3 regions of the Comamonas sp. DB36 genome follow, and region 1 is predicted to be linked to each of the others. Evidence: riboswitches for the same ligand, from Rfam matches in the RefSeq annotation. Region 1 holds a riboswitch; each other region holds the start of a gene.
The links. Region 1 has a riboswitch for cobalamin ahead of cobO (cob(I)yrinic acid a,c-diamide adenosyltransferase). Riboswitches for the same ligand answer to the same signal wherever they lie in the genome.
Positions count from the first base shown of each region.

Region 2: it holds a riboswitch for cobalamin, as region 1 does, so the genes downstream of both, ACSVDO_RS24200 (TonB-dependent receptor) here and cobO (cob(I)yrinic acid a,c-diamide adenosyltransferase) in region 1, are expected to answer to the same signal.
Region 3: it holds a riboswitch for cobalamin, as region 1 does, so the genes downstream of both, ACSVDO_RS07845 (TonB-dependent receptor) here and cobO (cob(I)yrinic acid a,c-diamide adenosyltransferase) in region 1, are expected to answer to the same signal.

Region 1 is NZ_CP196632.1:539,574-549,875, reverse strand. Features, by position in the region: gene ACSVDO_RS23485 (S8 family peptidase) at 1-285, shown strand, start outside; gene ACSVDO_RS23480 (hypothetical protein) at 343-489, opposite strand; gene ACSVDO_RS23475 (hypothetical protein) at 753-1,031, shown strand; gene ACSVDO_RS23470 (GNAT family N-acetyltransferase) at 1,070-1,603, shown strand; cobalamin riboswitch at 1,640-1,854, shown strand; gene cobO (cob(I)yrinic acid a,c-diamide adenosyltransferase) at 1,957-2,583, shown strand; gene ACSVDO_RS23460 (ABC transporter substrate-binding protein) at 2,583-3,434, shown strand; gene ACSVDO_RS23455 (FecCD family ABC transporter permease) at 3,431-4,450, shown strand; gene ACSVDO_RS23450 (ABC transporter ATP-binding protein) at 4,450-5,223, shown strand; gene cobW (cobalamin biosynthesis protein CobW) at 5,265-6,329, shown strand; gene cobN (cobaltochelatase subunit CobN) at 6,329-10,141, shown strand; gene ACSVDO_RS23435 (AAA family ATPase) at 10,138-10,302, shown strand, end outside.
Region 2 is NZ_CP196632.1:679,195-689,496, forward strand. Features, by position in the region: gene ACSVDO_RS24160 (ArsR/SmtB family transcription factor) at 1-659, shown strand, start outside; gene ACSVDO_RS24165 (lipocalin family protein) at 702-1,298, opposite strand; gene ACSVDO_RS24170 (HD domain-containing protein) at 1,389-2,057, shown strand; gene ACSVDO_RS24175 (antibiotic biosynthesis monooxygenase family protein) at 2,144-2,452, shown strand; gene ACSVDO_RS24180 ((2Fe-2S) ferredoxin domain-containing protein) at 2,462-3,226, opposite strand; gene ACSVDO_RS24185 (ABC transporter ATP-binding protein) at 3,223-4,032, opposite strand; gene ACSVDO_RS24190 (FecCD family ABC transporter permease) at 4,029-5,099, opposite strand; gene ACSVDO_RS24195 (ABC transporter substrate-binding protein) at 5,096-6,181, opposite strand; gene ACSVDO_RS24200 (TonB-dependent receptor) at 6,171-8,294, opposite strand; cobalamin riboswitch at 8,375-8,647, opposite strand; gene zigA (zinc metallochaperone GTPase ZigA) at 8,670-9,884, opposite strand; gene ACSVDO_RS24210 (LysR family transcriptional regulator) at 10,098-10,302, opposite strand, start outside.
Region 3 is NZ_CP196631.1:1,636,199-1,646,500, reverse strand. Features, by position in the region: gene ACSVDO_RS07850 (ABC transporter substrate-binding protein) at 1-43, opposite strand, end outside; gene ACSVDO_RS07845 (TonB-dependent receptor) at 46-2,205, opposite strand; cobalamin riboswitch at 2,418-2,658, opposite strand; gene ACSVDO_RS07840 (hypothetical protein) at 2,691-2,900, opposite strand; gene ACSVDO_RS07835 (MetQ/NlpA family ABC transporter substrate-binding protein) at 2,918-3,706, shown strand; gene ACSVDO_RS07830 (hypothetical protein) at 3,894-4,214, shown strand; gene ACSVDO_RS07825 (LysE/ArgO family amino acid transporter) at 4,224-4,862, opposite strand; gene ACSVDO_RS07820 (HTH-type transcriptional regulator ArgP) at 4,932-5,885, shown strand; gene ACSVDO_RS07815 (hypothetical protein) at 5,897-6,388, opposite strand; gene ACSVDO_RS07810 (DUF3149 domain-containing protein) at 6,687-6,830, shown strand; gene ACSVDO_RS07805 (SlyX family protein) at 6,896-7,120, opposite strand; gene ACSVDO_RS07800 (aminotransferase-like domain-containing protein) at 7,123-8,319, opposite strand; gene nth (endonuclease III) at 8,493-9,131, shown strand; gene cobT (nicotinate-nucleotide--dimethylbenzimidazole phosphoribosyltransferase) at 9,141-10,214, opposite strand.

The sequences.
Region 1 (10,302 bases):
AGTTTCTCCAATACGCTGGCAACCGTGGTGGCTCCCGGTGTCGATGTGACTTCGGCCTGGCCGGGAGGGGGCTTGCATACCCTCAGTGGAACGAGTACCGCCTGCGCGCATGCCGCCGGCGTCGTCGCCTTGTGGCATGAGCATTTGCAGCGTTCGGGCATTCATCCGAACACCGGAAACATCACCCCGCGCATTCTGTACAGCGCCCAAAACGATATCTTCGTGCCCGATACAAAACTGGTCGATATCGGCAAGGGACTGATATCCGCCCCTTGGAGCGGCTGATAAAAGCCCCGAGGCGTCATTGCCTCGCCTTGCTGCGCTGCTCAAGACGGCACGAGTTCATTTCAACTCATGGGCAAGAACGCTGCCGCGGCTGCTTAGCCGCGCGCCGGGCGAGCCATATCCCGCCAGGCCTCCCAGACGCTCCACATCGATCCTCCCCCAGTCGCTCACCGGGGTTTCGGGCAATGAATGCATGTCGACCATGGCTGCTCCTTCTGGCTGAGTCTTGCGGGCGGGCAAGGCGCCAGGCCTTGCAGGATGCGCCCGCTTGCGGCTTGCGGGCATTGGCACGCTGCACGGGGCGCTGCTATACAGTTCACCCATGCACCTTACTCTTGCCCGCCGGCCGCGGCGTAAGAATTCGGTGTGTCCGCGCGTGGACCATTGACGCCAGGCCAGGGCCCGCGGCGCTCGGGACAACACATCTTCACTGAACTGGTTGGGAGGAAAAGGTGTCCAGACAGCAGATGAGCGACGTTTCCCCGTGGCAGGAACCGGGGCCCGGCGAGCCGCATTTCGCCCGGGAATGCACCCGGGAAGCCGTCAACAAGAACTACAGGAAGTACCGCATTTTCGTGCACACTTCGGATGACGCCGTCGCAGGCATGTACCGCGCGGTCTATACCGTTCTGGACCCGCAGGGCAAGCAGCTGGTGCTGGGTTCCGTGCAGGATGCTCAGCAGAAAATGGCCTGCACCCAGGCCTGGAATGCCGCCAAGCACTTCGTGGATGCACGAAAAAAATGACATCCTCCAGCGCCCTCACCTCAGCGACGCCAGAATCCATGCCCAATGATGTAAGCCAGAGCCCGGCGCCTGTGGCCGGCAGCACCGGCCTGCGCATCGAAGCCGTAACCAGCCGGCATGCGGTGCTAGATTTCCTGCAGCAGGCCCGCGCCCAGATGTTTGCCGGCCGCGTCGACACCACGGCCCTCGCGCCCGATCTGCGGGACTTCGAGAAGGTCTATGGCAAGAACGGCCGCATGCTCGCCGCCCATGACCATGTGCATGGCCTGGTGGGCACCATTGCCTGGCGCGCCTATGACGGGCGCTTTGCCCAGCTCGATTTCACGGGCCGGCGCGTGGTCGAAGTGGTGCGTCTGTTTGTCGCGCCCGAATGCCGCAGACAAGGCATTGCCGACGCGCTGTTTCGCGCGCTGCGCCAAGAGGCGCGGGAACAGGGCATGGAGGTGCTTTATCTGCACACCCACCCTTTCCTGCCAGGAGCGCTTGCATTCTGGCAGCGCCATGGTTTCCAGGTGCTGTGCCGCGACGCCGACCCCGAATGGCAGACCATTCATATGGAATGCACGCTCTAATGCCCTGCGCGCCCAACAGCCAACTGCCACTCCTATAATCGCCGCACCCGTACAGGAGTCCCATGCCGCCACCGCGGCCGGGATGAAACGGGAAGACCGGTGACCTCGGGCATATGCCCGCGCATTCCGGCGCAGCCCCCGCTGCTGTAAGCCTGACAGACACACTTCAATGCCACTGGGCCGCGGCCCGGGAAGGTGGTGTGCGCTGGATGACGGCGAGCCAGAATACCGACCTGTACGATTTCAGTCATAGCCACGGGGTGTGTGCCGTTTGCTGACCGTCCCGGGGCCACGCCGTCGCCTTGGGCGTTCGCACGCAGTCCTCGCCCCTGGTCCACTTGATCGCGGAGCGCATGGACGACCAGTTCCAACAGGCGCATGCCCAGCGCATGCAGCACAAAAAAGCCCAGGTGGATGCGGCCGTGGAGCGTTCGCGCGCGCTGCAAGGCGTGGTCGTGCTCATGACCGGCCACGGCAAGGGCAAGACCAGCTCGGCGTTCGGCACGCTGTACCGCGCGCTGGGCCACGGCCAGCGCGCGGGCGTGGTGCAGTTCATCACCGGAACCCAGGCCAACGGCGAAGTCACCTTTTTGCTGCAGCAGGGCATGCTGGGCCAGGGTGCGTTCGCGCGCGTCGCCTACCATGCGATGGCCACGGGCTGCAGCTGGAACAGCCAGGACTGGGCGGCCGACAAGGCCGCGGCCGATATCGCCTGGCAGGCCGCGCAGCGCATGCTGGCCGACGCCTCGCTGGGCCTGGTGCTGCTCGATGAGTTGACGTTCATGCTCGAATACGGCTATCTGGACGCCAGCGATGTGGCCGCAGCCGTGCGCGCGCGCCCGCCCACGCAAAACGTGGTGATCACGGGGCGCAACGCGCCGCCCGTGCTGCTGGCACTGGCCGACACCGTGAGCGAGATCGCCGACACCCGCCACGCGTTTCGCGCCGGCATCAAGGCCCAGGCCGGCCTGGATTTCTGATGCGCCTTTCCACCTGCGGGGCGCTGGCCCTGGCCGCCGCCCTGCCGCTGCCGCTGCCGACGACCGCCGCGCCGCTGCCGCGGCTGATGTCGACGAATATCTGCGCCGATGTGCTTGCGCTGAGTATTGCCGACCCCGCGCAGATCGTCTCGCTGTCGCGCCACAGCCAGGACGACCAGCGTTTCTCGCTTGCCGCCAAGGCGCGCCAGTTCCCGGCCAACGAAGCGACGGCCGAGGATGTGGTGCATCTCAAGCCCGATCTGGTGCTGGCCTCGCGGCGCTGGAATGCGCGCCACCAGCAGGCGCTGCTCAAGCGCCAGGGCGTGCGCATCGTCACCGTGCCGTTTCCCACCGACTGGGAAGGCATAGACGCCAGCACCTTGCAGATGGGCCAGGCCATGGGCCGCGAGGCCGCGGCGCAGCAATTGCTGGCCGACACCCGGGCGCGGCGCGCGCGGCTGCAGGCCAGGCCGCGGCCGTTCAATGCGCTCTACCTGCGCCCGAACGGCGGCAGCGCGGGAGTCAGGACCCATGTCGATGCGGTGCTCAAGGCCGCGGGCCTGCGCAACCATGCGACGGCGCTGGGCCTCGCGGGCTGGGGCCGCGTGGACCTGGAGCGCATTCTGAACAATCCGCCCGACGTGTTCATCACGCCTGGCCTGGTCAACGACCTGGCCTATGCGCGCTCGGGGCTGTCGCGCCATCCGCAGATGAAGGCCTTGCTCGAACGCATTCCCGTGGTTGCGCTGCAGCAAAACGACTGGGGCTGCAGCAACTGGCAACTGATAGAAGCCGCCGAAGCGGTGGCGGCGCAGGTCGACGCGCTGAAGTTTTCGGAGCAGCGTCCATGAAGGCGTCCGTTACGGCCCCGCGCCTGTGGCTGCTCAATGCGGGCCTGCTCGCCGCGCTGCTGATGCTCAGCGCGCTGTCGCTGGGCATTGGTTCGGTGCCGCTGGGCATAGGCGACTGGTGGCAGGCGCTGGGCGCGCCGGGCAGCGATCTCGCGCTGCGCCAGCGCGCCATCATCGAAGAGATTCGCCTGCCGCGCGTGGTGCTGGGCGTGCTCGTGGGCATGTCGCTGGGCGTTTGCGGCGCGGCGCTGCAGGGCCTGCTGCGCAATCCGCTGGCCGAGCCCGGCATCCTGGGCGTGAGCTCCAGCGCGGGCCTGGGCGCCGTGGTCTGCATCTATTTCGGCCTGTGGCACTGGAACCCCTGGCTGCTGCCCACGGTGGCCATGGCCAGCGCGGCCCTGGCGACCTTTGTTCTCTACCGCATCGCGCGCCGCGGCGCGAGCAATCTGACCTTGATACTGGCGGGCGTGGCGCTGTCGGCGCTCACGGGCGCGCTGACTTCGCTGGCGATCAATCTCGCGCCCACTCCCACCGACATGCAGGACATCGTGCTGTGGCTCATGGGCTCGCTGGCCGACCGCAGCTTCGACGAAGTGCGGCTGAGCGCGCCGTTCATCGCCCTGGGCCTGCTGATCCTGGCCGTCAGCGGCCGCCAGCTCGACGCGCTGACGCTGGGCGAAGACGAAGCCGCAAGCATGGGCGTGAGCCTGCCGCGGCTGCGCGCGCAGATCATCGCCGGCACGGCGCTGTGCGTGGGCGCCAGCGTCGCCGTCACCGGCACCATTGGCTTCATAGGCCTGGTCGTGCCGCATCTGTTTCGCCGCGCCGTGGGCTACCGGCCATCGGCGCTGATACTGCCCAGCGCGCTGGGCGGTGCGGTGCTGCTGCTGGCCGCCGACATCGCCCTGCGCCTGCTCAGCGGCCGCGTGGAACTGATGCTGGGCGTGGTCACGGCGCTGATAGGCGCGCCGTTCTTCTTCTACCTCGTGCTGCGCGAGCGCTGGAGCAGCCGCTGATGCTGTCGATAGACGCGCTCCAGGTCCAGTCGCGCATCCATGCGCTGTCGTTCGACGTGCGCGCCGGCGAGCTGTTTGCCTTGATAGGCCCCAACGGCGCAGGCAAGAGCTCGGCGCTCAAGGCCCTGGCCCAGCTGCTGCCCCACCAGGGCCGGGTCTTGCTGCAGGGCGAAGACCTCGCGGCCATGGCGCCGGCGCAGCGCGCACGCCGCCTGGCCTATCTGGCCCAGGGCGATGCCGTCGCCTGGCCGCTGGCGGTGCGCGACTTCGTCGCGCTGGGCCGCATTCCGCACCAGCGCCGCTGGGGTCCGCGCGTGCTTGGCGCCGCAGACAATGCCGCCATCGATGCCGCGCTGGCGGCCATGCATCTCAGCGCGATGCAGCAGCGTTCGCTCGACCAGCTCTCTGGCGGCGAGCGCGCCCGCGCGCGCCTGGCGCGCGCGCTGGCCGTCGAGGCGCCGCTGCTGCTGGCCGACGAGCCGGTGTCGGCGCTCGACCCCTTCCATCAGCTCAGCGTGATGGAGCTGCTGCGCGCGCAGTGCAACGCCGGGCGCGCCGTCGTCGTGGTGCTGCACGACCTGACGCTGGCCAGCCGCTTTTGCGACCGCGTGCTGCTGCTCGATCAGGGACGGGCCGTGGCCTGCGGCGCACCGCGCAGCGTGCTCACGCCGGCCCATCTGCAAAACGTCTACCAGGTGCAGGCCATGCATGGCGAGCACGAAAGCCAGGGCTATGTCGTGCCCTGGCGCTGCCAGCCACCGCCAGCCGTTTGAAGCACCTTGAAATTCCCTTACGCATTCCACTGGAGATTCCCATGAACACCACCGCCAAGATTCCCGCCACCATCGTCACCGGCTTTCTGGGCAGCGGCAAGACCACGCTGCTGCGCCATATCCTGGAGAACGCCAACGGCCGCCGCATCGCGGTGATCGTCAACGAGTTCGGCGAGCTGGGCATCGATGGCGACATCCTGCGCAGCTGCGGCATTGGCTGCGACGAGAACGGTGTTGAGCAGCGGGGCCAGCTCTATGAGCTGGCCAACGGCTGCATGTGCTGCACGGTGCAGGAAGAGTTCTACCCCGTGATGCGCGAGCTGATCGCGCGCCGCGCCGACATCGACCATATCCTGATCGAGACCAGCGGCCTGGCCCTGCCCAAGCCCCTGGTGCAGGCCTTCAACTGGCCCGAGATCAAGAACGCCTGCACCGTGGACGCGGTGATCACCGTGGTCGACGTGCCCGCCACGGCTGCCGGCCAGTTCGCCGCCAATCCGGCCGCCGTCGACGCCCAGCGCCGCCAGGACCCCAATCTCGACCATGAATCGCCGCTGCACGAGCTGTTCGAAGACCAGCTGATGTCGGCCGATCTGGTGGTGCTGACCAAGCTCGATCTGGCGAGCAGCGAAGACCGCGCCAAGGTCGAAGCCATCGTGCGCGAGGAAGTGCCGGCGCAGGTGAAGATAGTTGCCGCCGACCAGGGCAGGATCGACCTGGGCGTGGTGCTGGGCCTGTCCAGCGCCTCGGAAGAAACCATTGACCAGCGCCAGGGCCACCACGGCCATGGCGATGACCATGACGAACACGACCACGACGAGTTCGACTCGATTGTCGTCAAGCTGCCCGCAGTCGAGCGCGAGGCGCTGCTCGCGGCGCTGGCGCGCATCGTCTCCCAACACACGGTGTACCGCGTCAAGGGCTTTGTGGCCGTGCCGGCCAAGCCCATGCGCCTGGTGGTGCATGGCGTGGGCACGCGCTTTGACAGCTATTTCGATCGCCGCTGGGCCGCGGGCGAAACGCCGCAGACCCATCTGGTGCTGATCGGCCATGAACTGGACCAGGCCGCGATCACGGCCGAGCTCGACCAGCTGGGAGCCCGCTGATGCATTTGCTCGCTGTCCAGCCCGGCGGCTTTGTCGACGACGAAGCTTTCGTCGCCAGCATGGGCCAGACCCCGGCACAGGTGGTGTTCCTCAGCGCGGCCGACACCACGCTGGCCTTGCTCGCCGAAGTCTATGCCCAGCTGCGCGGCGGCCTGGACGGCGAGCGACTGCCCACGGTGCGCCTGGCCAATCTGATGCACCTGCGCCAGCCGGCGTCGGTCGATCTCTATGTCGATGAAGTGCTGCAGCACGCGCGCGTGATCGTCATCGATCACCTGGGCGGCGAAAGCTACTGGCCCTATGGCACGGAGCGCATTCGCGAAATCTGCCGCCTCAAGGGCATAGAGCTGGTGATGTTCTCGGGCGACACCAGCGAAGACCTGAACCTGCTGCAGAAAAGCACAGCGACGATGGAGCAGTGCCGCAGCATCTGGCGCTATCTGCGCGAAGGCGGCGCGGCCAACGCGCGCGAGATGTTCCGCTATCTGTGGCACAGTTTTCTGGGCGGCGCCCAGCCGGCCTTGCCGCCGCGGCCTCTGCCGTCGGTCGCGGTCTTCCACCCCGAGAATGACGCCGCCGACAGCGCCAGCTGGCAGCAGCCCGGAGCGCTGCAATGGATAGCCGGCGCGCCCGTGGTGCTGATCGTGTTCTACCGCGCCCACCTGCAATCGGGCAACACCCAGGTGTTCAAGGCGCTGAGCGAACAGCTGCTGGCGCGCGGCATGAACCCGCTGCCGCTGGCCCTGCTGTCGCTGAAAGACGCGGCCTGCATGGCCATGCTGCACCAGTTGTGCGCCGACCACCAGGTGGCGCTGATTCTCAACACCACCTCGTTCTCGCAGTCGTCGCTGGAAACCCCGGGCGACCATGCGCTGGCCGGCGACATTCCCGTGCTGCAGGTCATCATGTCGGGTGCCAACGAGCAAAGCTGGCTGGACGACGCCCATGGCCTGCAGCCGCGCGACATCGCCATGCATGTGGCCATGCCCGAAGTCGACGGCCGCATCATCACGCGCGCCATCAGCTTCAAGGGCCGCTCGCACCGCAGCGAGCTGACGCAATCCGATGTGGTGCAGTACCAGCCGCATGCCGAACGCCTGGGCTTCGTGGTGGAACTCGCCCAGCGCTGGTGCCGGCTGCGCGGTAAAGCCAATGCCGACAAGCGCCTGGCGCTGATTATGGCCAACTACCCGACCAAGGAAGGCCGGCTGGGCAATGGCGTGGGCCTGGATACGCCAGCCTCGGTGATGCATATCCTGCGCGCGCTGGGCGAGCAGGGCTATGTGCTGACCGATCTGCCTGCCGACAGCGATGCCTTGATGGTGCAATTGCAGCAAGGCATCACCAACGACCCCGACTCCTGGGCGCTGCGCCCCGCGCAGCAGAGCCTGGCGCTCGCAAGCTACCAGGCGTTCTTCGCCGGCCTGCCCCAAGGCAACCAGCAGGCCATTCTGGAACGCTGGGGCCCGCCCGCAGCCGACCCCATGCTGCGCGATGGCCGCTTCATGATTGCCGGACTGCGTTGCGGCCGGATCTTCGTGGGCATTCAGCCGGCGCGCGGCTACCACCTCGACCCCGCGGCCAGCTACCACGACCCCGATCTGGTGCCGCCGCACTACTACCTCGCGTTCTACCACTGGCTGCGCAGCGAATGGAACGCCGATGCCATGGTGCATGTGGGCAAGCACGGCAACCTCGAATGGCTGCCGGGCAAGAGCGTGGCGCTGGCCAACACCTGCTGGCCCGATCTGGTGTTCGGCCCCATGCCCCACCTCTATCCGTTCATCGTCAACGACCCGGGCGAAGGCACGCAGGCCAAGCGCCGCGCCCAGGCGGTGATCGTCGACCATTTGATGCCGCCGCTCACGCGCGCCGAAAGCTATGGCGCGACGCGCGACCTCGAGCGCATGGTCGACGAGTACTACGACGCGGTCACCATGGACCGCAGACGCGCGGAACTGCTGCGCCGGCAGATCCTCGAGCACATCCTGGCCCACGACCTGCACCAGGATCTGGGCGTGGCCAAGCCGCGCAGTGCAGAAGAGGAGCAGTTGCTGCTCAACAAGACCGACGCCTATCTGTGCGAACTCAAGGAAAGCCAGATCCGCGACGGCCTGCACATCTTCGGCCAGTCGCCCACGGGCCGGCTGGCGCGCGACACGCTGCTGGCGCTGGCGCGCCACCCCGTGGGCAATGGCCAGGGCGCGAACAACAGCTTGATCCAGGCCTTGGCGCGCGATCTGCTGCTGGGCCAGGATTTCAACCCGCTGGACGCGGCCTGGGAAGCGCCCTGGACCGGCCCGCGCCCCGAACTGCTGGCCCAGATCGATCCCCAGCCCTGGCGCCATACGGGCGATACGCGCGAACGCCTCGAGTTGCTCGCGCTGGACTGGCTCGAACGCCCCTTGGAGGAAATCAGCGCCAGCGCGCCCGCCATGGTGCAGACCCTGGCCGTGCTGGCGCGCGTGCAGCTTGACCTGCGTGCGCGCTTGCAAGCCTGCGGCCCGCAGGAAATCCTGCAACTGAGCCGCGGTCTCGAAGGCCGCTTCGTGCCCGCGGGCCCCAGCGGCGCGCCCACGCGCGGGCGGCCCGACGTGCTGCCCACGGGCCGCAACTTCTTCTCCATAGACACGCGCGCCGTGCCCACGCCCACAAGCTGGACGCTGGGCCTGCAGTCGGCCAACCTGCTGATAGAGAAATACACCCAGGAGCATGGCGACTACCCGCGCACGCTGGGCCTGTCGGTCTGGGGCACGGCGACCATGCGCACCGGCGGCGACGACATCGCCCAGGCGTTCGCGCTGCTGGGCGTGCGCCCCAAGTGGGCCGACGGCAGCTGGCGCGTGGTCGATTTCGAAGTGCTGCCGATGTCGGTGCTCGGCCGCCCGCGCGTCGATGTGACGCTGCGCGTCTCGGGCTTTTTCCGCGATGCGTTCACCAATGTGATCCGGCTTTTCGACGCCGCGGTGCAGAAGGTCGCCGACCTCGAAGACGAGGACGCGGACACGAATCCGATTCGCGCGCGCGTGCTGCAGGAAGCCGCGCAGCTGCAAAGCCAAGGCATGGACGCCAAGGATGCGCGCCACCAGGCGGGCCTGCGCGTGTTCGGCGCCAAGCCCGGCAGCTATGGCGCGGGACTGCAAGGCCTGATGGACGGCAAGAACTGGCAGACCGACGCCGACCTGGCGACGGCCTACCGCAACTGGGGCGCCTACGCCTACGGCCAGAACGACAACGGCACGCAGCTGCCCGAGACCTTTGTGCGGCGCCTGAGTTCCCTGCAGTTGGTGGTGCACAACCAGGACAACCGCGAGCATGACCTGCTCGACTCCGACGACTACTACCAGTTCCAGGGCGGCATGGCAGCGGCCGTGCGCCACTACAGCGGCCAGCAGCCCGAGCTCTACTTCGGCGACCACAGCAACCCGCAGGCGCCGCGCATGCGCACGCTGCAGGAAGAGATCAGCCGCGTGCTGCGCGCGCGCGTGACCAATCCCAAATGGATAGCGGGCATCAAGCGCCATGGCTACAAGGGCGCGGCCGAAGTCGCGGCCACCGTCGACTACCTGTTTGCATTTGACGCGACGGCCCGCGTGGTGCGCGATGACCAGTACGCGCGCGTCACCGATGCCTTCGTCATCGATGCCGGCACGCGCGCCTTCCTGCAGCAGCACAATCCCGCGGCCTTCCACGGCATCTGCGAGCGCCTGCTCGAAGCGGTGCAGCGCGGCCTGTGGCAGGACAGCGGCGATTACCAGCCGCTGCTGGAACAACAACTGCTCGAAGCCGAACAGCTTCTGGAGAACCGATGACCTATCCCCTGGCCTTTCCATTTACCGCCCTGCAAGGCCAGCAGCAGCTGCAGACCGCGCTGCTGCTGGTGGCCGTGGACCCGCTGCTTGGCGGCGTGCTGGTCGAAGGCCCGCGCGGCACGGCCAAGTCGACCAGCGCGCGCGCGCTCGCGGCGCTGCTG
Region 2 (10,302 bases), 140 kb from region 1:
CCATGCTGCTGCAGCTCATGGACGGGCGCATGCTGACCGCCACCGAGTTGGCCAGGTCGGGCAATGTCTCCGCCGCGACGGCCAGCCGCCATCTGGCGCAGATGGTCGAGTACGGCCTGATGTGCGTGGAGCAGCGCGGACGGCATCGCTATCACCGGCTGGCCTGCGTCGAGGTTGCCAAGGTGCTGGAGGGCATGATGCGGATCGCAGGACAGCTGCCGGCCGCGCGCGCCGTGGTGGTGGGGCCGCGCGATGCGGCGATGCGCATGGCCCGCATGTGCTATGACCACATCGCGGGCCGCCTGGGGCTGGCGATTGCAGAGCGGCTGCTGGCCGACCAGCTGATCGTGTTCGATGGCGACGCCGGACATGTCACCGAGGGCTCGGCACAGGCGCTGGAGCGCTGGGGAATTGCGCTCGCGTCGGCGCCGCTGCCGCTGCCGCTGCGCGGCCGGCCTTACTGCCGCCCGTGCCTGGACTGGAGCGAGCGCAAGCCGCATCTTGCCGGCCGGCTCGGTGCGATGATCTGCGCGCATGCGCTGGACCAGGGCTGGCTCGTGCGCAAGGCCGGCAGCCGCGCGCTGACGATCACCGCCGGCGGCGCCGAGGCCTTGCGCGAACGGCTGGGCCTGCAAGCCTGGGACAAAGTCTGCAATTGAGGTGCCCGCCGCGGGCAAGCGAAGCCGATGCGCGCGCAGCGCTCAAGGCTGGCCTTGCTGGTCGTGCGTCACCCAGATCAGCGCATCGGTGTCCACGCCCAGGGCCTTGGCGCGGGCCAGCAGGGCCGTGCGCGTATCGGTATCGAGCGTCTTTTCGCGCGCCAAAATCCAGGCATAGCCCAGGTCCGCGCCGACCACCAGGGCCCAGCGGTAGTCGCTGTCCAGCGAGACCACATGGTAGCCGCCGTAGAACGGACCGAAGAACGAGACCTTGAGCGAGCCTGTCGTGGGCGCGCCGGTGAAATAGGCCTTGCCGATGGCTTCGTTCCATTTGCCCTTCTCGGCCGAATAACCTCGGTTGAGCACCTGTACGCTACCGTCGGTCTGGGGGGTGTAGGTGGCCGACACATTGCTCAGGCCGCGCTCGAACGAGTGGTCCAGCCGCGCGATCTCGTACCAGCGGCCCTGATAGCGTTGCAGATCGAACGGGCTAACGGCTGCGACGCCGGCCGGAGGCTGGGTGCTGGTGCAGGCGCCGAGCAGCGCGGTTCCTGCCAGGCAGCCGGCCAGCAGCAGGCGGCTGCTGGAGCGCGCCAGCGCCTGGCGCGCGCGCGAAAGGCAAGTTGTGAGCGTATGCATGGCGGTATCCTTTTTGGATTGTGAGGGAGGCGGGCGCGGCAAGGCCTTCGCCCAGGATACGGCAGCAGCGGCGTGAAGCACAATCAGCCCATGACCCATGATGATGTGCTCCAGACCGCAAGGCAACTGCAGGCCTACTGGCTGCGCAGTGTTCCTGCGCCCTCGAGCGCCAGCGCCCAGCAGGTGCTGGACCAGGTGCTTGCCGGCTGGAATGAGCCCCACCGCGCCTATCACACCACCCAGCATCTGCTCGAAGCCCTGACGCTGCTCGACGAATGGAGCCGCGCCGAGGAATGGCCGGCCACCGTGGCCCTGGCGCTGTTCTTTCACGATCTGGTCTACGACCCGCGGCGCGCCGACAACGAGGACCTGAGCGCGCTTGTGGCGCGCGAAATGCTCGCGTCGCTGCTGCTGCCGCAAGCGCAGATCGAAGCGATTGTGCGCCTCATCGACATCACCAAGCATGCGGCCCGGCCCCTGACCGAAGACGAGAAGCTGATGGTCGATATCGACCTGTCCATTCTGGGCGCAGCGCCCGAACGCTATGCACAGTACCAGCTGCAGGTGCGCCGGGAATACGCCCATGTGCCCGAGCCGCTGTTCACGCGCGGGAGGCTGGTGGTGCTCGAGGCTTTTCTCCATGCGCGGCCCGCGCTTTATCACACAGAGCGCGGACGCAGCGCCTTCGATGCGGCCGCGGCGCGCAATCTGGCGCACGAAGTGGCGCAGCTGCGCGCCGCGCTGGCCGCAGCAGCTTAGGCCGCAGCGCCGCATTTTCCCGTACAGTGCTAGGCGCTGGCCGGCCTGCGGTTCAGGCCAGGCTTTTCCTTCTATTGGAGATACCGATGATTGTCGAAGTGGTGGATTTCAAGATCGATCCCGCAAAGCACCAGGCCTTTGGCCCGGTGCTGAAGAACGCCGTGGCCGAGGTGCTGTCGAAAGCCAAGGGCTATGGCGGCCACAGCGTGCTGGCCTGCATCGAGACCCCGGGCCGCTATGTGCTGACCGTGCATTGGGCGACGCTCGAGGACCACACGGTGGGCTTTCGCGAATCCGCCGCTTTCACCGAATGGCGCGCGCTCATCGGCCCGTTCTTCGCCCAGCCGCCGCATGTGGAGCATTTCACGGTCGTCGACAGCCGCGCGGCTGACTGAGGCCTGCGCTCAGCGCAGCATCTGCTTGCCCGGCTGCGGCGCATAGGCCAGATCGGCGACGACTTCGCCGCCCAGCAGGTGCGAAGCAATGATGCGGTCCACGCCGGCCTCGTCGACGCCGCCGTACCAGGTGCCTTCGGGAAACACCTGCACCACGGGCCCGAGGTTGCACGGCCCCAGGCAGCTGGTGCGCGCGCTCATCATGCCCTCGCCCGCATTGCGCAGGTCCAGGCGCTTTTGCGCATTGCGCAGATGGCCCCAGACCTGGGCCGCGCCCGCCTGGTTGCAAGGCCCGCCCTGGCACACCAGCACGCGGCGCAGCTGCGGCGGAACAGCAGAGCCCGCGGGCAGGGCGGCCGCGGGCGCATCGACTGCCACCGGCGTCTGCTGCAGCAGGTCTTGCACCAGCGCATCGACCGCCAGGCTGTCGCCGGGTGGAGCGCTCAGGTGCACCGCGGGCAGCGGCTGCGTGGCATTGGCGCCGCGCCGCCAGCGCTGCACCGCGCCCGTGATCCAGCTGCGAAAGCCCGGCTCCATGGGCAGCAGCAGCGGCACGATGGTGATTTCTTCGGCCTTCTGCGCAGTCAGCAGATCCAGCGCTTCGCGCAGGCTGGGACTGCCCTGTTCGCTGAACGCATGTATGACCATGCTGAAGCGTTCGCCCAGCGCGGCCTGGGTGCGTCCGGCCAGTTCCTGCATTTCGCGTTCGGACGCGCCGGTGATCGAGGCCTTGGCCAGCAGGATCGCGGCGTGGCGTGGAAGTGAGGTGTTCATGCGGCAAGGCTTTCTGCGCTGGCGGCGGAAATCGGAATGACATAGGGCAGGCCGCCATCGCTGCCTATGCGTGCGCTGACGCCAAACAGGGCTTGCACATTGGCGGGAGTGAGTACCTGCTGCGGCGTGCCCGCCGCGAGCAGGGCGCCGGCGCGCAGCATCAGCAGCCGGTCGCAAAAGCGCGCGGCCAGCGCCAGGTCGTGGATGGCGATGACCGCGCCCACGCCGCGCTGGCGCGACAGTTCGTGCACCGTCTGCAGCGTCGCCAGCTGGTGGCGCAGGTCCAGGTCGCTGGTCGGCTCATCGAGCAGCAGCAGCCGGCCCTGCTGGGCCAGGGCGCGCGCCATCAGCACGCGCTGGCGTTCGCCGCCGCTCAGGTCGCTGAAATGGCGCAGCGCCAGCGGCTGCAGCGCCAGGCGCTCTATCGCGGCCAGCGCGATCGCCTGGTCCTGCTGCGCGCTGCCGCGGCCGCGGTGCGGCAGCCGGCCCAGCAGCACCATGTCGATCACGCGCAGCGACATGCTCGGGCCCGTGTGCTGGGGCACATAGGCGATGGCGCGCGCGATTTCCTGGCGCGCATGGCCGGCCAGCGAGCGGCCTTCGAGCAGCAGAGTGCCGCCGCTCGGCGGCCGCAGGCCCGCGAGGCACTTGAGCAGCGAGCTCTTGCCCGAGCCGTTGGGGCCGACCAGGCCCAGCACTTCGCCCGGCGCCAGCGTGAAATCCACGCCGCGCAGCACTTCGGCCGAGGAACGCCCGCCATAGCGGCTGCGCAGGCCGACGGCTTGCAGGAGAGGGGTGTTGCTCATGACGCCATCTCGTTGCGCCGCGTGAGCAGCAGGTGCAGGAACAGCGGCACGCCCAGGAACGCGACGACAATGCCCACGGGCACGATCACCGGCGCGAACAGCAACCTGCCCGCCATGTCGGCCAGCAGCACCAGCAGCGCGCCGACCACGGCCGCGAACGGCAGCAGCGCACGGTGGTCGCCGCCTATCAGCAGGCGCGCGATATGCGGCGCGACCAGGCCCACGAAGCCGATCACGCCCGTAAAGCTGACGATGGCCGCGCTGCTGAGCACCGCGGCCAGCGTGATCGCGATGCGCGCGCGCGCCACGGCCACGCCCAGCGACGCGGCTACATCGTCGCCGCCCGCGCTGAACGCATTGAGCGCGCCCGCATGCGCGAACATCACGGGCGCGCAGACCAGGCACATGGCGCCGGCCACGCCCACTTCATGCCAGGTGCGGCCGTTGAGCGTGCCGAAAGTCCAGTGCACGATGGCCGCGAGCTGCTGCTCGCTGGCAAAGAACTGCAGCGTGGCGGTAAGCGCGCCAAACAGATAGGTGAAGGCCACGCCGGCGAGCACCAGCACCATGGCGTTGACGCCGCGCAGCGAAGCCAGCGCCAGTACGGCGGCCGCGCAGGCCATGGCCGCGGCAAACGCCAGGCCCACGGTCCACCAGACGCCGGTATCCGGAAGATTGTTCCAGCCAAGCAAAATGGCAATCGACGCGCCAAACGCCGCGGCCGGCGAAATGCCCAGCGTGTAGGGGCTGACCAGCGGGTTGCGCGTGATGCCCTGCATGGCGACGCCGGCCAGCGCCAGACCCGCGCCGCAGACCAGGGCCATGGCGGTGCGCGGCAGGCGCAGCTGCAGCAGCACATTGCGCTGCGGCCCGTCGATCGCCAGAGATTCGAGACCGGGCAGCAGCGACAGCAGCTGCTGCGCCACCATGCCCATGGACTGCGACTGCACGCCCAGGCTCAGCGAAGCCAGCACGGCCAGCACCAGCACAGCGACCGCCAGCAGCGCCACGCGCCAGCGGCTGGCGCGCAGCCGGCGCAGCGCCTGCGGCAGTTCGGCGCTGTTCATGCCGGCCCCTTCACGCTTTGCAGCGATTGCCAGTAGCCGCGCTGCGCGGCCACGCCCTGGAACTCCTGCAGCCACTGGCCCATCACGGCCTGCGGGTCGATTCCGGCCATGCGTTCGGGGTGCAGCCATTGGGCGATCTGCAGCGCGCCCGTGATCTTGGAGCAGCCCGAGGCGAGGTAGTAGCTCAGGTGAAAGATCTGCGCGTCGCGCAGCGCGGGCGTGCCCTGCAGGCCGGGGCGCGCGGCCAGTTGGCCCAGCACCTCGGCCGAGAACGCGCGCGGATGCGGCAGGTACTGGCCGGGCTGCAGCTTGATCACGGCTTCGGGGCGGCGCGCCTGCACCTCCTCGGGGTCGACTTCGAAGTTCTGCACATTGCCGCGCGGCGAGACGCCGCCGGGCAGCTGGATGTCGCCGAACACATTGCGCCCGCCGCCGGCCTCTATCATGTCGTGCCAGCCCGAGCCCTGCAGCGCGGTCTTGTACAGGCCGACTTCCTCGAAGTACACGCGCTTGGGCGTCACGCCCTGCAGGCGGCCGCGCAAGGTGTCGCGCCAGTGGCGATAGAACGCGTTGAGCCGCTCGGCGCGCGGCTGCCGGGCGAACAGCCGGCCCAGCAGCGTGACATTCCACTCGTGCTTGAGCAGGTCCCAGCCGGTCACCACGATCACCGGAATGCCCAAGCCCTGCAGCACCTGCGCGGCCTTTTTCCAGTCGCTGTTGCGCGGCATGAAGACCGCGTCGGCCTGCATGCCGACAATGGCTTCGTAATTGACGCTCGATTGGCCGCTGCCGGCGCGCATGGCCGGCGTCACGCCGGGCCAGTAGTCGGGGTACTGCCTGCCGTCGAAGTCCACGCCGACCACGGCCGGCATCGCGCCAATGGCGCGAATGAACTCGGTCGTGTAGCGGTTGAACACCACCACGCGCTGCAGCGGCAGCGTGACGCTGACGCTGCGGCCCAGATCGTCGTTGATCTGCGTGGCCGCGCGCACCGCGCCTGCGAACCCGGCAAGACCGGCGGCGCCCGCCAGGCCGCGCAGCAACGCCTGGCGGCGGCCGGGAATGCGCTCGTCAGAACGCATAGACACCCGTCAGCCACAGCGTGCGCGGCCGGCCCAGTATCCACTGCACTTCCGAGCCCTGGGTGGCGTAGCTCTTGTCAAAAACATTGTCCAGGCGCAGGTCCAGCGTCATGCCCTTGGTCGCGCGCCAGTTGATGCCTGCGTTGACCACGGTGTACGAAGGCAGCGACGCGGTGTTGGTGTTGTTCACGTAACGCTGGCCCACGTACTGCAGCGCGGTGCGCGCGCTCCAGTCGGGCGCGAAGTTCCAGAACGCGGCGAGGTTGGCGCTGCGCTTGGGCACGGTCATGGGCACATTGCCCGCGAGCTGGCGCGCGCCGCCGCCGACCTGGGCCGTGAAGTCGTCGAACTTGGGGTCCAGCAGCGTGCCGTTGATCTCCAGGCGCCACTTGCCCAGGCGCGTCGACGCCGAGGCCTCGATGCCGCGCGACGACTGCTGGCCCACCTGCTCCTGCAGGGTCGGGTTCGCGAGGTTGGTGGTCAGCAGGTCTTTCTTGACCAGATGATAGGCCGCAAGCGTCCAGTCGAAGCGCCCGCCCCAGAGGCTTTGCTTGAGGCCCACTTCGACCTGGCGGCCCGCGGACAGGCCGAAGCCCTGCTGGTTCGCGCCAATGCTGGCCAGCGAAGTCACCGGGTCCTGCGCCGTGGCGACCTGGCCGTAGAGCGCCACGTCGGGTACGGGGTTGAAGACCACGCCCAGGCTGGCGCTCGTTCCGCTGACCTTGCCGTTGGTGATCTTGCTCGACTGGCGGTCCTCGCGCTCCGTGCTGTAGCGGTCGTGGCGCAGGCCCGCGACCACGGACCAGCGCTCGCTGAGCGTCAGGTGGTTCTCGAAGAAGATGCCCGTGCGTTCCAGATCGAGGAAGTACATGGGAATCGATTCGCCCTGCCAGGCATCGCGGTAGCGGCCCGGCACGGGCTTGAGCGCATCGACCGTGGAGCTGCCGCCGCGGTTGTTGTCGAAGCGGTCGTAGTAGCTGCGCTCGAGCTGCACGCCGGCGAGAAACTGGTTTCTGCGCCCGGCAAGCTGCCCGCTGAACTTCGCATAGGTGTTGATGCCTTCCTGGGTCTGGCGCGAGTACGAAATATCGCGGTAGCTCGTGCGGCGCACGGCGGATGTGGCCGGCAGATAGGTGAATACCGTCACGTCGCGGTAGCGGCGGTTGTGCTCCAGGCTGTAGAGCGTGTTGTGCACGCTCACATCGGACCAAGGCTGCCACTGCGTGTCCAGCGTGACCCAGCGGTCCTGGAAGTACAGGTCGCTGTCGGCGATGTTGTAGTTCCTGGTCTCGGTGCCGGGCACAGGCGCGCCGTTGAACACCGGCGTGCCCAGGTAGTGCATGGGCTTTTGCCGGCCGTAATCGGCCGCGAGAATGAAGTTCAGCTGGGGCGACACGTCATAGCGCAGCGAGGCCGAGGCGGCCAGCGTTTCCGATTCGCCGCGGTCCACCCAGTTGTCCGAGCTGCGGTGGCTCAGGTCCACGCGGTAGGAAAAGCCATTGCCCAGCGGCCCGGTGCTGCTGAGCGCGCGGTGCCAGGCGTTGTCGCCGCCCAGGCCCAGGCCCACTTCATGCGAGGACTGCGTGGGGTTGGGGCGCTTGCTGACCACGTTGACCGCGCCGCCGATGGAGCCCGCGCCATAGAGCACCGAGGCCGGCCCATAGAGCGCCTCGATGCGCTCCACGTTCCAGGGATCGAACGGAAAGCTCACCACGCCGCCCGCATTCGACAGCTCCAGCCCGTTGTAGAGCTGCTTGACCGAATTGACGCCCGTGAAGCCGCGCGCGCTGAGCACATTGCCGCCATTGCCCGGGCTGTTGGCCGAGCTCATTCCCGGGGCCAGGGTCTTGGCGTCTATCACCGAGGTCGTGCCCAGCGCGCGGATCAGCTCGCCGGTGACGATGGCCAGGCTGGCCGGGGTCTCGAACGGCGTGAGTTCCAGCCGGCTGCCGGCGGTCGATTTCTGCACCAGCGGCGTGGCGACGCCGCGTTCCTCGGTGACGGTGATGGCTTCGAGGGTGGGCACGCCTTGGGCGTGGGCGGAAATGCACGGATAGGCGGCCGCAAGGGCGAACGGGAGCGCAGCAATGCGCACACGAAGAACGGGCTTCATGAAATAGGCAATCGAAAAAGGCAACCCTGGCCGGCATCCCCGCCGGCGTCTGGGCGTTACGACAGCGCCGCCTGCGCGGCAGCGCTGTCACTTTGTTGGCCGGTATCCGGGCTGGCGGCACTGCATCCATCGCCTTCCCAGACGCTTGTTCAAGGCGTCCAGTGGCTATGTGGAGGGATGCTGAAAGCGCCGGGGCGCTTTCGTCCGTTTGACCGTTGCGGGGGCAGCGCAGGCCAGACCTGGGGGCGCACCAGCGCTGGATCTCAGCGGCTGGGGGCTTGTGGGTCCTCCTGCTTCCCGTTGAACTGCGGCCTGTGAACCACGCCGCGAGCACCAACGCTGGGGATTCTAAGGGCAAGCGCCGCGCTCACGGCATCACGACCAATCGGCAAACGGCGTCGGCCAGGTCGTCCAGACATCGGGGCCACAGGCCATTTCCGCTTCGTTCAGCAGGCAGTGGTCGAAGCGCGCGCGCAGCGCGGCCTCGTCCATATCGATGCCGATCAGCACCAGTTCCTGGCGCGCGTCGCCCGTGTCCTGGTCCCATTTTTCGTTTATCAGCGCCACGGTTTCAGGGTCCTGGGGCCAGTGCTCCTGCGGCACGGCCGCCCACCAGCGGCCCGCCGGGCCATGGCGCGCGACGGCGCCGGCCTGCGACCACGAACCCGCGAGCGTAGGGTGGCTCGCGAGCCAAAAAAAGCCCTTGGAGCGCAGCACGCCCGGCCATTCGCTTTGCACCAGATCAAAGAAGCGCTGCGGATGAAACGGCAGGCGCGCGCGGTAGACGAAGCTGCCGATGCCGTATTCCTCGGACTCGGGCACCTGCGTGCCGCGCAGCTGCTGCAGCCAGCCCGGCGCGCGCGCCGCGGCCTCGAAGTCGAACAGCCCGGTGTCCAGCACGCGTTCCAGCGCCACCTGGCCAAACGCGGCCAGCTCGATGCGCGCGCGCGGGTTGAGGCTTTGCAAAATGGCCAGCAGGCGCGCGCGTTCCTCGGCGCTCACCAGGTCGATCTTGTTGAGCACCAGCACGTCGCAGAACTCGATCTGCTCGATCAGCAGATCGACCACCGTGCGCTGGTCGTCCTCGCCCATCGATTCTCCGCGCGAGCGCAGGCTGTCGCGCGCGCTGTAGTCGCGCAGGAAGTTGCAGGCATCGACCACCGTGACCATGGTGTCGAGCCGGGCGACTTCGCCCAGGCTGCGCCCGTCTTCGCCCTCGAAGGTGAAGGTCTCGGCGACGGGCAGCGGCTCGGAGATGCCCGTGGACTCGATCACCAGCTGGTCGAAGCGGCCGGCGCGCGCCAGCCGGTCGACTTCGATCAGCAGGTCCTCGCGCAGCGTGCAGCAGATGCAGCCATTGCTCATTTCGACCAGCTTCTCGCCGGTGCGCGAGAGCTCGGCGCCGCCGGCGCGCACCAGCGCCGCGTCGATGTTGACTTCGCTCATGTCGTTGACGATCACCGCCACGCGCCGGCCTTCGCGGTTGTTGAGGATGTGGTTGAGCAGCGTGGTCTTGCCCGCGCCGAGAAAACCGGAGAGCACGGTGACGGGGAGTTTTCTGGCCGGAGGGGGGAGTGTGGGGGTGGGCATCGTGGGATGAGGGAAAGAAAGTGGCCGGTGACAAGGCCTGCGATCTGTCCATTTGTTGCGTATTTGGACGTTATAACATAACAATAACAGGATGACGAAAAGCAAGCCAGGGGAGGCGACCAACCTATGGACCGTGGCCTGATCGGCGCTGGCGCGCGCAGCGGAGAAAGGCGCGCCCGCGCTGGCGGCGTCCTGGCCGCCGGCAGTGGCGCTTCAGCGGATGGGGAAATTCGCCGGCTCCGCGGCCTCGACCAGCGCATGCAGCGCGCCGGCCAGTGGCGAGCGGGGCGAGGAGCGCAGCCAGGCCATTCCCACCTGGCGCGCGGGCGCGCCCGCGGGCAGGGGCCAGCGCCGCACGCGGGTGTCGGCCTGGCCCAGCTGCGGCCAGTCGGGCAGCACCGACACGCCGAAGCCTTCG
Region 3 (10,302 bases), on a different replicon from region 1:
CGGCCAGCCCCAGCCCACCGAGAGCCCGCCGGCGCAGCGTCACGCTCAGAAATCCGCCTGCAGGCCGACCATCCATTCGCGGCCCGGCATCGAGGTGCCGCAGCCGCCGTTCTGGAAGATGGGATTGGCCAGGCAGGGCCGCTGATCGCGCGCGATGAAGATCGGATGGCGGTTCAGGTCGAAGATATTGTTGATGCCCGCAAACAGCTTCATGCCGCGGCTCACGCGGTATTCGCCGCGCAGGTTCCAGACCGTGAACGCGCCCTTGCGGTGAATGAAAGTGCTGCTGGGCTCGCCCTGGGGGATCAGCAGATTCTCTTCGGTGTCGTACCACATCGGACCGCGCAGCAGCGCCGTCAGCTGCGCGCTCCAGTCGCCGGGATTGCGGTCCATGCCGCGCGCCAGCCGCAGTCCGCCCGCGGCCTCGTACCGGTACATGCGCTGCACGCGGTCGGTGTTGGCCGACGCGGCCGCGCCCTTGTCCTTCATCTCGAAGTGATAGTAGCCATTGCCGAACACGCTGAGCACCGGACCGCCCAGCGACACGCCCAGCAGCTGGTTCAGATCGGCGTTGGCGCTGAGCTCCAGCCCGCGCGCGACGATGTCGGCGGCGTTGTTCGCGTAGTCGGACGTATTGGTCGTCGGGCCGCGCGACACCGTGATGATGCGGTCCGAGATCGTGTTCTGGAACAGCGCGGCATCGACTTTCCAGGCGCTGCGGCGCCAGGTGCTGCCAACTTCGATCTGGCGGCTGGCTTCGGGCTTCAGATTGGGGTTGCCGAAGCTGCGCCCGCCGCCGACCGCGGTGAAATCGGCCGACAGCTCGCTGGCCGTGGGCGCGCGAAAGCCCGTGGACGCGCCCGCGCGCAGCGACCAGGCGTCGTCGACCTTCCAGGTCGCGCCGGTCGACCAGGTGGTCTGGTCGTAGTCGCGCGCCGTGGTCAGTGCGGCCGCCACGTTGGGCGTCTGGTCGAAGCGCGTCTCGCCCCAGGTCTTGCGCACGCCGGCGCGCAGCGTCAGGCGATCGCCGAAGAAGTTCTGCGCATCTTCCAGATACAGCGCATGCGTGTGCTCGGTCTGGTTGTTGTCATAGGGCGCGACCTGGCCCGCGGGGCCGCCGGGCATGGCATTGCGCTCGCGCTCGGAGCGCAGGCGGTTCTTCTCGTAGTCGAAGCCCAGCAGCAGGTCGTTGGAATCCGACAGGCGCAGCCGCGGCTGCAGCCGCAGGCCGCTGGCGTCCAGTTTGCGGATGTTGTAGTCGCGCGCCGTTCCCGGCACGGCATTGACGCCCGACTTGATGACCGGCGAGGCCCAGTTGAATTCGTCCACGTCCTCGAAGGTGTAGAGATGGGCCAGCCAGCTCACGCGGCCGCCGGGCAAGGCGCCTTCGTAGCGCAGATCGGCCGACTGGTTGTAGCGGTTGTCGCGGCTGTGGATGTTTGCGCCCGATCCGCGGAAGCCCGCGTTGTAGATGCCGTCGGTGCGCAGCTGCATTTCGATGCGGTGCAGGTCGGCAATCTGCCAGCCCAGCGCGCCGCTCGCGCCGCGGCGCTTGTAGCTGGTGTTCTGCTGTTCGCCGCCGCCGCTGCCCGCGCTGTAGTCGTCGCGTCCGCCGGCGTTGGCGCCTATGTACCAGTCCCACTGCGCGCTCGCGCCGCTGATCTGCGTATCGGCGCGCCACAGGCCGGCGCTGCCGCCGACCACCGAGGCGCGGTTGACGCCGCCGCTGGCGCCCGTGCGCAGGATGATGTTGATCACGCCGCCCATGTTCTGGCTGCCGTAGACCACCGAGGCCGGGCCGCGCACGATTTCTATGCGCTCCACATCCGACAGGCTCAGCTTCGACAGATTGGCCGTGCCCGCGCGCCTGCCGTTGAGCAGCACCGCGACCTGGCCGCGGTAGTCGCGCCCCTGGCCGTCGGTGGCCGCGCCGCGCAGGTTCAGCGAGGTCTGCGCCGCGGTCCATTCGCTGAGGAAGCCGACCGCATGCTCGGCCAGCAGATCGGTGACCGAACGCGCCGACGAGCGCTCGATCTCGGCGCGGTCAATGGTCTGCGTGGTCGCGGCAATGCGCGCGCGGTCTTCGGGACGCGCCGTCGCGGTGACGAACACATCGCCGAGCGCGGGTTCCGCCGAAGCATGGACCATGCCCGCACCGGCTGACCAGGCCAGCAGGCACAGCGCGGCCCTGCGTTGCAGGCGCAAGCCGCAAGAAACCGGGGAAGAAGACAAAACGGCGCGGCCAGGCGCAGGCCGCGAACTACCTGAGGAATGCATGCGATGATTTCAAATCTGTGCTTCGCTCACCCGCGAAGCCCATGGATCAATACCCACCGCAGGGCACGCACAGGCAAAGAGGCCGCCGAACGCGCGCGCCCCGCCACCTCATCTGCCCTGACATGCGCACTCCCGCGGCGTCCGAAGCGATGGCAAAGGCCGGTATCCGGGCTTGCGAAACGCCGGCGTGTGCCGGCTCAGTCCTCGCCTTCCCACGCCCTGTACGGGCGCAGTGACTGCGGGTCATCGTTGGACCCGCGTGAGAACCTGAGATTTCGCCTACCGTTGCGGGGGCAGCGCAGGAATTGCCGGGCTCTGGAGCGCGGCGCACCTGCTTGTCGTTGAACCCCTGAATGGGGCACCTTCGCATCTGTGCGGGATCGGATCAGCCGATTCCCGCCTGGGCGCCATTATCAATGGAATACGCCGCCCAGAGGATTCATCGGAACGATCAGTGCGCATAGGCGCGGCGCATTGGAAAACGATAGATTTGCATAAAAAACCACATTCTTATAACCAAAATCGTTTTTTCGCTGCACATCGCGTCCACAGCGCACTAAACTAAGGCCTGCTGCGCCCCAGTTCCACCGGTTTCGGCGCTGGCGCTCATTCAACAAATTCATCCAGGAAAGCGTTCGTCATGCTGAAGAAAACCCTGTCCGCCATCGCCCTTGCCACCCTCGCATTGACCGCCCATGCCGCGGACGCGGTGCTCAAGGTTGCAGCCACGGCCGTGCCCCACGCCGAAATTCTCAACCACATCAAGCCCGCGCTGAAGAAACAGGGCATCGATCTGCAGGTGCGCGAATTCAGCGACTACGTGCAGCCCAATGCGGCCGTCGAAGACAAGCAGCTCGATGCCAACTTCTTCCAGCACCAGCCCTACCTGGACAGCTACAACAAGGACCGCAAGAGCTCGCTGGTCGCCGTGCCCAACGGCACCATCCATGTCGAGCCGTTCGGCGCCTATTCGAAGAAGCTCAAGAACATCAAGGATCTCAAGGACGGCGCCACCGTGGCCATCCCGAACGATCCGTCCAACGGCGGCCGCGCGCTGCTGCTGCTGGCCAAGCAGGGCCTGGTCACGCTCAAGGACCCCAAGAGCCTCACGCCCACGCCGCTCGATGTGGTGAACAATCCCAAGAAGCTCAAGTTCAAGGAACTCGAAGCGCCTTTGCTGCCGCGCGCGCTCGGTGATGTCGACCTGGCGCTGATCAACACCAACTACGCGATCGAAGCCAAGCTCAACCCGACCAAGGACGCGCTGTTCATCGAAGGCAAGGATTCACCCTACGCCAACATCGTCGCCGCGCGCAAGGACCGCGCCAACAGCCCCGAAATCACCAAGCTGATCCAGGCGCTGCGCAGCGAAGACGTCAAGAAGTTCCTGCAGGACAAGTACCAGGGCGCGGTCGTTCCCGCGTTCTGAGCGCCAGCGGCGGAGGGTTGCGGCTGCAGCCGGCGGCGCGAATTTCACTCGCCAAGGTCATGCGGGCGTCATAAAGATGTAAAAACTGCAACATAATTTGGGCGGGTTATGGTGAAATCCGGCCCATGACGCCGGCCGCTGCTTTCGCACGGTCGGCACCTCACTATCCACCCACCCAATTTCCGCCATGTCCGAAGATACGCTGTCCCCCACCCTTTCCATGGATCAGGCAGTGCTTGTCGGCCTGAACGAAGTCACGCGCGCCAAGACGCTGGAACTGTATGCGCGCAAGTACGGCCAGCCCGATGCCGCCTCGCCGCTGCTGCTGTTTCGCGGCGACATCGCCGAAGCCCATCAGTACGACAAAATTCGCCCGCTGTCGGCCGCGCGCGCGCTGGGCAATGTGATCGTCGTCGAGGCCCAGAGCCACAAGAATGGCACGACAGGCCACTACCAGATCCAGTGCAATCAGTGGAACCTGCTGGAAGTCCTCGCCAAGCTGGGCTGAGCGCCCAGCTCAGGCCGGCGCGGCCATGCCGCTCCAGACCCACCACGACAGCGCCAGCATCATCACGCCCGTGAGCGCGTCCAGCACGCGCCAGGGCATGGGGTGGGCAAACCAATGCTGCAGGCGCCGACCCGCGCTGGCCAGCAACATGAACCACAGCAGGCTCGCGCAGGCCGCGCCCGCGACAAACACCGCCTTGAGCGCCCCATCCTGGCGCGCGCCTATGCTGCCCACCAGCAGCACCGTGTCCAGATAGACATGGGGGTTGAGCAGCGTGATCACGGCCAGCGTGCCGACCACGCTCAGCAGTCCGCGCTGCGTCGCCTGCGCTCCCTGCAGCGCCACATCGGCCGCATAGAACACCCGCCACAGTGCGTACAGGCCGTACCCCAGCAGGAACAGCGCGCCGCCCAGCGAGAGGTAATAAGCCAGATCGGGCGCACGCCCGAGCAGCTGCGACATGCCCGCCACGCCTATGCCGATCAGCAGCACGTCGCTGAACACGCACCACGCCACGCAGGCGCGCACATGCCGGCCCTGCACGGCCTGGCGCAGCACATAGAGGTTTTGCGCGCCTATCGAGATGATCAAAGACAGGCAGACCGTAAAGCCCGCAATCCAGGAAGAAGAAATCAACGTTGTCCACATAAGGGAAATTGTCGATTCATCCGGATATTAAGTAAAATTAAATTAGTTTCAACCTATTAAGAAGAACTGATGCTCGACTACGCCGGATTGGAAGCCTTGGCCGCGGTGGTGCGCGAAGGCAGCTTCGAGCGCGCCGCGCGCAAGCTGCATATCACCCCTTCCGCGGTATCGCAGCGCATCAAGCTGCTGGAGGAACGCGTGGGCCAGGTGCTGGTGCTGCGCGGCCAGCCCTGCACGGGAACCGAAGCCGGACGGCGGCTGTGCCTGCATGTGGAGCAGGTCGCGCTGCTCGAGAACGAACTGCGCCGCACCAATCCTGCCTTGGTGTCCGAAGGCCAGTTCATGCCGCCTACGCTCAAGCTCGCGGTCAATGCCGACTCGCTGTCCTCATGGTTCATGGATGCGATGGCGGCGTTCACGCGCGAAGGCAACGAGTTGCTCGACATCAGCATCGACGACCAGGACCATACGGCCAAGCGGATCAAGGAAGGCGAAGTGATGGCCGCGGTGACCGCGACATCGACCAGCATCACGGGCTGCAATACCTGGCCGCTGGGCTCGATGCGCTATGTCGCGGCGGCGAGCCCGGCATTCATGGCACAGCATTTCGCCGCCGGCGTGACGCCCGAGTCGATTGCGCGCGCGCCCATGCTCAGCTACGACCGCAAGGATGCGCTGCAGGACAAGTGGCTGCACGCCCAGGGACTGGCCACGCGCCACGGACCGCCCAAGCATTGGCTGCCATCGGCCTATGCTTTCGTGCGTGCCGGCGAGGCAGGCGTGGGCTGGGGAATGCAGCCGCTGCTGTTGATCCAGCGCCACCTCGACGCAGGCACGCTGGTGGAAGTGCTGCCCGATACGGGTGTCGATGTGCCGCTTTACTGGGCCCATGCGCGCAATGCACAGGCCGGGCTGGAGCGATTGACGCATTGCGTGATCACGGCTGCTGCCGGTTGGCTGCAGCCCCTGCCAACGGATGGCCCAGAGTCAGGGGCTGCGGCACCGAAAAAATCAGGCGGCTGAAACCAGGGTGTTCATTCCTGCTTGTTGAACACGTAATGTTCGTTGGCACGCTCCCAGGCGGCCTTGGCCGCGGGTTCGGCTTCGTCCCAGCGCAGGCGCGAGCCATGGGGCTCGCCGTGCCAGCGGCGCGACCAGTCGTCACGTACTTCGTCCCAACGGTCGCGTCCGGCCGCGCGGCCTTCCCAGCCCGCGCGGTAGGCTGGCGCGTAATCGTCATACGTGTAATCCGAGCGGTAATACGCTTCCTTGTCGTAGGTGCTGCGCCAATACGCGTCCTCGGCCGTGGGGTTGATGGCTTCGGCCACGCTGTGGCCTGCGAGCCCGCCGGCCACAGCGCCGACCACGGCACCCACGGCAGCGCCCACCGGACCGCCCATGGCACCCGCTGCGGCGCCAGCCAGCGCACCGCCGCCCGCGCCCAGGCCCGTGCCCACCGGGTGGGCTCCGGGCTCGTCCGTGATCGGGTCGAGATTGAGGTTCTTGCGTTGTTCGGGTGTGGTCATATGTGCTCCTGCTCAAAACAAAGGGCCATCGGCGAGCGGCTGTGCGGCCGCTGCGCCTGCTGCGGCGGGTCGGCCGCTTTCGCTGTCCGCCCGCAACCCCTTGAGCTTGCCTGCACAAAGCGCCGGCGCTTGTAGGCCAAACGACGACCCACTTGCGGGCCCAGACGCAATTCACCAGTGACGCGTGCGCGCGCGTTTCATCGCGGCGCTTGATCTGGCGCAAGCGGTGCCACCGGGTTCGCGGCGATAGTCCAGCCATGGCACTGGAACAGCACCCCGGGCCCGAATGGAGCTATGCATGAAATTGTGGATCGACCTGTTTTCTACCGACTATGGCCTGATGAGCCTGATATCCATTCTGCTGATCATTGGCATGGGCATCTTCTTCCTGCGCCTGTTCCTGGGCAAGATGAAGAACATCGCGAACAAGGCGCCTGAATAGACTGGCACGCTTCGGCAGGCAGCAAAAAAGGCTTCCTCGGAAGCCTTTGCGTTGATGAATCCCTCTCAATAGTGAGGTGGCAATTCGTCGCGCAGATTGCGCCCGCCCCCGCCGCCTTCGGCCGGCACCTGCTGGCGCAGGTTGCGCACTTCGGCGATCAGCGCGTCGATCTGCTGCTGCTGACGGTAGATGGTCATGTTCAGCTGATCCAGCGTGTCCTCGACGTAGCTGGCCTTGATCTCGAGTTCGGTGATGCGGTCCTGCGCGCGCTGCGCCTGTTCATCGGCCATGCTCAACCCTGCAACGCCTGACCCAGCCGGGCCATGCCGTCCTGGATCTTGGCCACATCGGCGGTCGCGAACGACAGCCGGAAGCTCGACATATCGGGATTCTGCGCAAAGAAAGGCGCACCGGGCACGAAAGCCACGCCCTTGTCGATCGCACGCTTGGCAAGCACGTTGGCGTCCTGCAACTGGCCGCGCGCTCCCGTGAGCTTGACCCAGAGGAACAACCCGCCCTGTGGCGCGACAAAAGTCACCGCATCGCCGAGCTCCTTGCGCAGCGCAGCACCCATGGCCTGGGCGCGTTCGGCATAGACCGCGCGCACCTTGGCCAGCGTTGCGGGCATGTGGCCTGCCTTGAGGTATTGCGCCGCCGTCGCCTGCGCGAAGGTGCTGGTATTGGCATCGCTGAACTGCTTGCACATCACCGCGCGCTCGCGCAGCGCGTCGGGCGCGACCAGCCAGCCAATGCGCAGGCCGGGGCTGAGCACCTTGCTGAGGCTGCCGCAGTGGGCCAGCCAGTCGCGGCTGCCGGGAACTTCGGACGACAGCGCCAGCAGGCTGGGCGGCGGCGCGGCGTCGAAGTACAGATCGCCGTACGGATCGTCTTCGACGACCAGCGTCTGGTATTTGACCGCGAGTTCGAGCACCTTCTTGCGGCGCTCGAGACTCAGCGTCGCACCGCTGGGGTTGCCGAAGGTAGGGATCAGATAGACCATCTTGGGCTGGTGCTCGGCGATCAGTTTCTCGAGCGCATCGGTGTCCACGCCCTGGGCATCGATGGGCGCGCTGATGACTTCGGCGCCGTAGAGGCGAAAGCACTGGATGGTGGCCAGGAAGGTCGGGCCTTCGACGATCACCTTGTCTCCGGGGCTGATCATGGTCTTGCCCAGCAGATCGAGCGCCTGCTGGCTGCCGGTAGTGACCACGAAATCGGTGGGTGCGACAGCGCTCACGCCCTTGCCAGCCATGAAGGCCGCGATCTGCTCGCGCAGCGGCTGGTAGCCTTCCGTGGCGCCGTACTGCAGCGCCGCGCCTGGCTCCTCGGTCAGCGCCGCTTCGGTGGCCGCGCGTATGCCGGCGACATCAAACAGCGCGCTGTCGGGGAAACCGCCGGCAAAACTGATGATGCCGGGCTTGCCCAGCAGCTTGAAAAGTTCACGGATTGCGGAAGTCTCCACATTGTTCAGACGCTCGGCGAATTGCATAGATAGGGTCCGTTTCAGCAACAAAATTCGGGGACGGTCGCGCGCGGCCGCCAACCCCCCATTTTTCATCAAATTTGCGCCGCGCGTGCGCAATGCGCGACGCCACCTTTGAACTGGCCCCAGCGCGCGTCCACACTTTGCCCGACAATCGCCTTTTGCCCCGGGTTACCCCCATGCAGACCGCGCAGATCGTTCCCTTTTTCGCCACGCTCAAGGCGGCCAATCCCATGCCCAACACCGAGCTCGAATACACCACGGTGTTCGAGCTGCTCGCGGCCGTGCTGCTGTCGGCCCAGGCCACGGATGTGGGCGTCAACAAGGCCACGCGCAAGCTGTTTCCCGTGGCCAACACACCCCAGGCGATTCTGGACCTGGGCCTCGACGGCCTCGAGTCGTACATCAAGACCATAGGGCTGTACCACAGCAAGGCCAAACACCTGCTGGAAACCTGCCGCCGGCTGGTCGAGCGCCATGGCGGCCAGGTGCCGCGCACGCGCGAAGCGCTCGAAGACCTGCCGGGCGTGGGCCGCAAGACCGCCAACGTGGTGCTCAACGTCGCGTTCGGCGAGCCGACCATGGCCGTGGACACGCATATCTTTCGCGTCAGCAACCGCACGGGGCTGGCGCCGGGCGCCAACGTGCTGGCCGTGGAGAAGCAGCTGCTCAAGCGTGTTCCGCCCGCCTATGCGGTCGACTCCCACCACTGGCTGATACTGCTGGGGCGCTATGTCTGCCAGGCGCGCAAGCCGCGCTGCTGGGAGTGCATTGTTTCGACCTACTGCGACTACCAGCCGAAAACGCCCGCGCCCTGAAGCCCGAACTCAGGCGCTGACGGCTTCGGTCTGCTGGCCCGCGACCCCGGCCGAAGCGAAGCTCGCCATGTCGCGCAGCATCGCGCAGGCCGATTCGAGCAGCGGCCAGGCCAGTGCCGCACCCGAGCCTTCGCCCAGGCGCAACCCCCAGTCGAGCAGCGGCTCGGCGCCCAGTGCCTGCAGCACGATGGTGTGGCCAGGCTCGCCCGAACGGTGGGCAAACACGCAGCGTTCAATCACGGCGGGGCGCAGGCGGCTCGCAACCAGCACCGCGGCGGTGGTAATGAAGCCGTCGACCACGATCACGCGGCGCTCATGCGCGGCCTGCAGCACCGCGCCGACCATGGCTGCGATCTCGAAGCCGCCCATGGCGGCTAGCACGTCGAGCGGCTCCTCGACCCCGTCATGCCAGGCGAGCACTTCGCGCAGCACCTGCACCTTGCGCGCCACGCCCGCGGCATTGAGGCCCGTGCCCGCGCCCGTGACCTTGGCGACGTCGACCGCGCACAGACGCGCCAGCAGCAACGAAGCGCACGATGTATTGCCTATGCCCATTTCGCCCAGCAGCAAGGCATTGCCGGGCAGCGCCTGCACCAGCGCCGCGCCATGGCGCATCGCGGTGTCGCACTGCGCGGCGGTCATCGCATCGGTTGCCGAGCAGTCCTGCGTGCCATGCGCCACCTTGCAATGCCACAGCCGCGGCCGGCCGGCCACCACGGGGCGTTCGGCGAAATCACGCGCCACGCCGCAATCCATCACATGCAGCGCCAGGCCGTTTTGCTGCGCCAGCACACTCACCGCCGCGCCGCCGGCGAGAAAGTTCTCCACCATCTGCCAGGTGACATCGACCGGATAGGCCGAGACGCCGCGCGCCGCAAGTCCATGGTCGGCGGCAAACACCACCATCTGCGGCTGCTCGAGTCGCGGCGCCTCGGAGTGCAGGATGCCGGCCAGTCTATGCGCGGTGCGCTCGAGCAGGCCCAGCGAACCCAGTGGTTTGGTCTTGTGGTCGATCAGCGTCTGCACGCGCGCATTCCATACAGGGTCATGGATGGAAGGTATTTCAGGCAAAAAACGAGTCATCGCGCACCGGCCAGCATAAAGTCCAAAGACCGCCAGTATCGCCGGCCTGGGCGCGGCATGGGCCGGGACTGCGCATCCGCGCGCCACC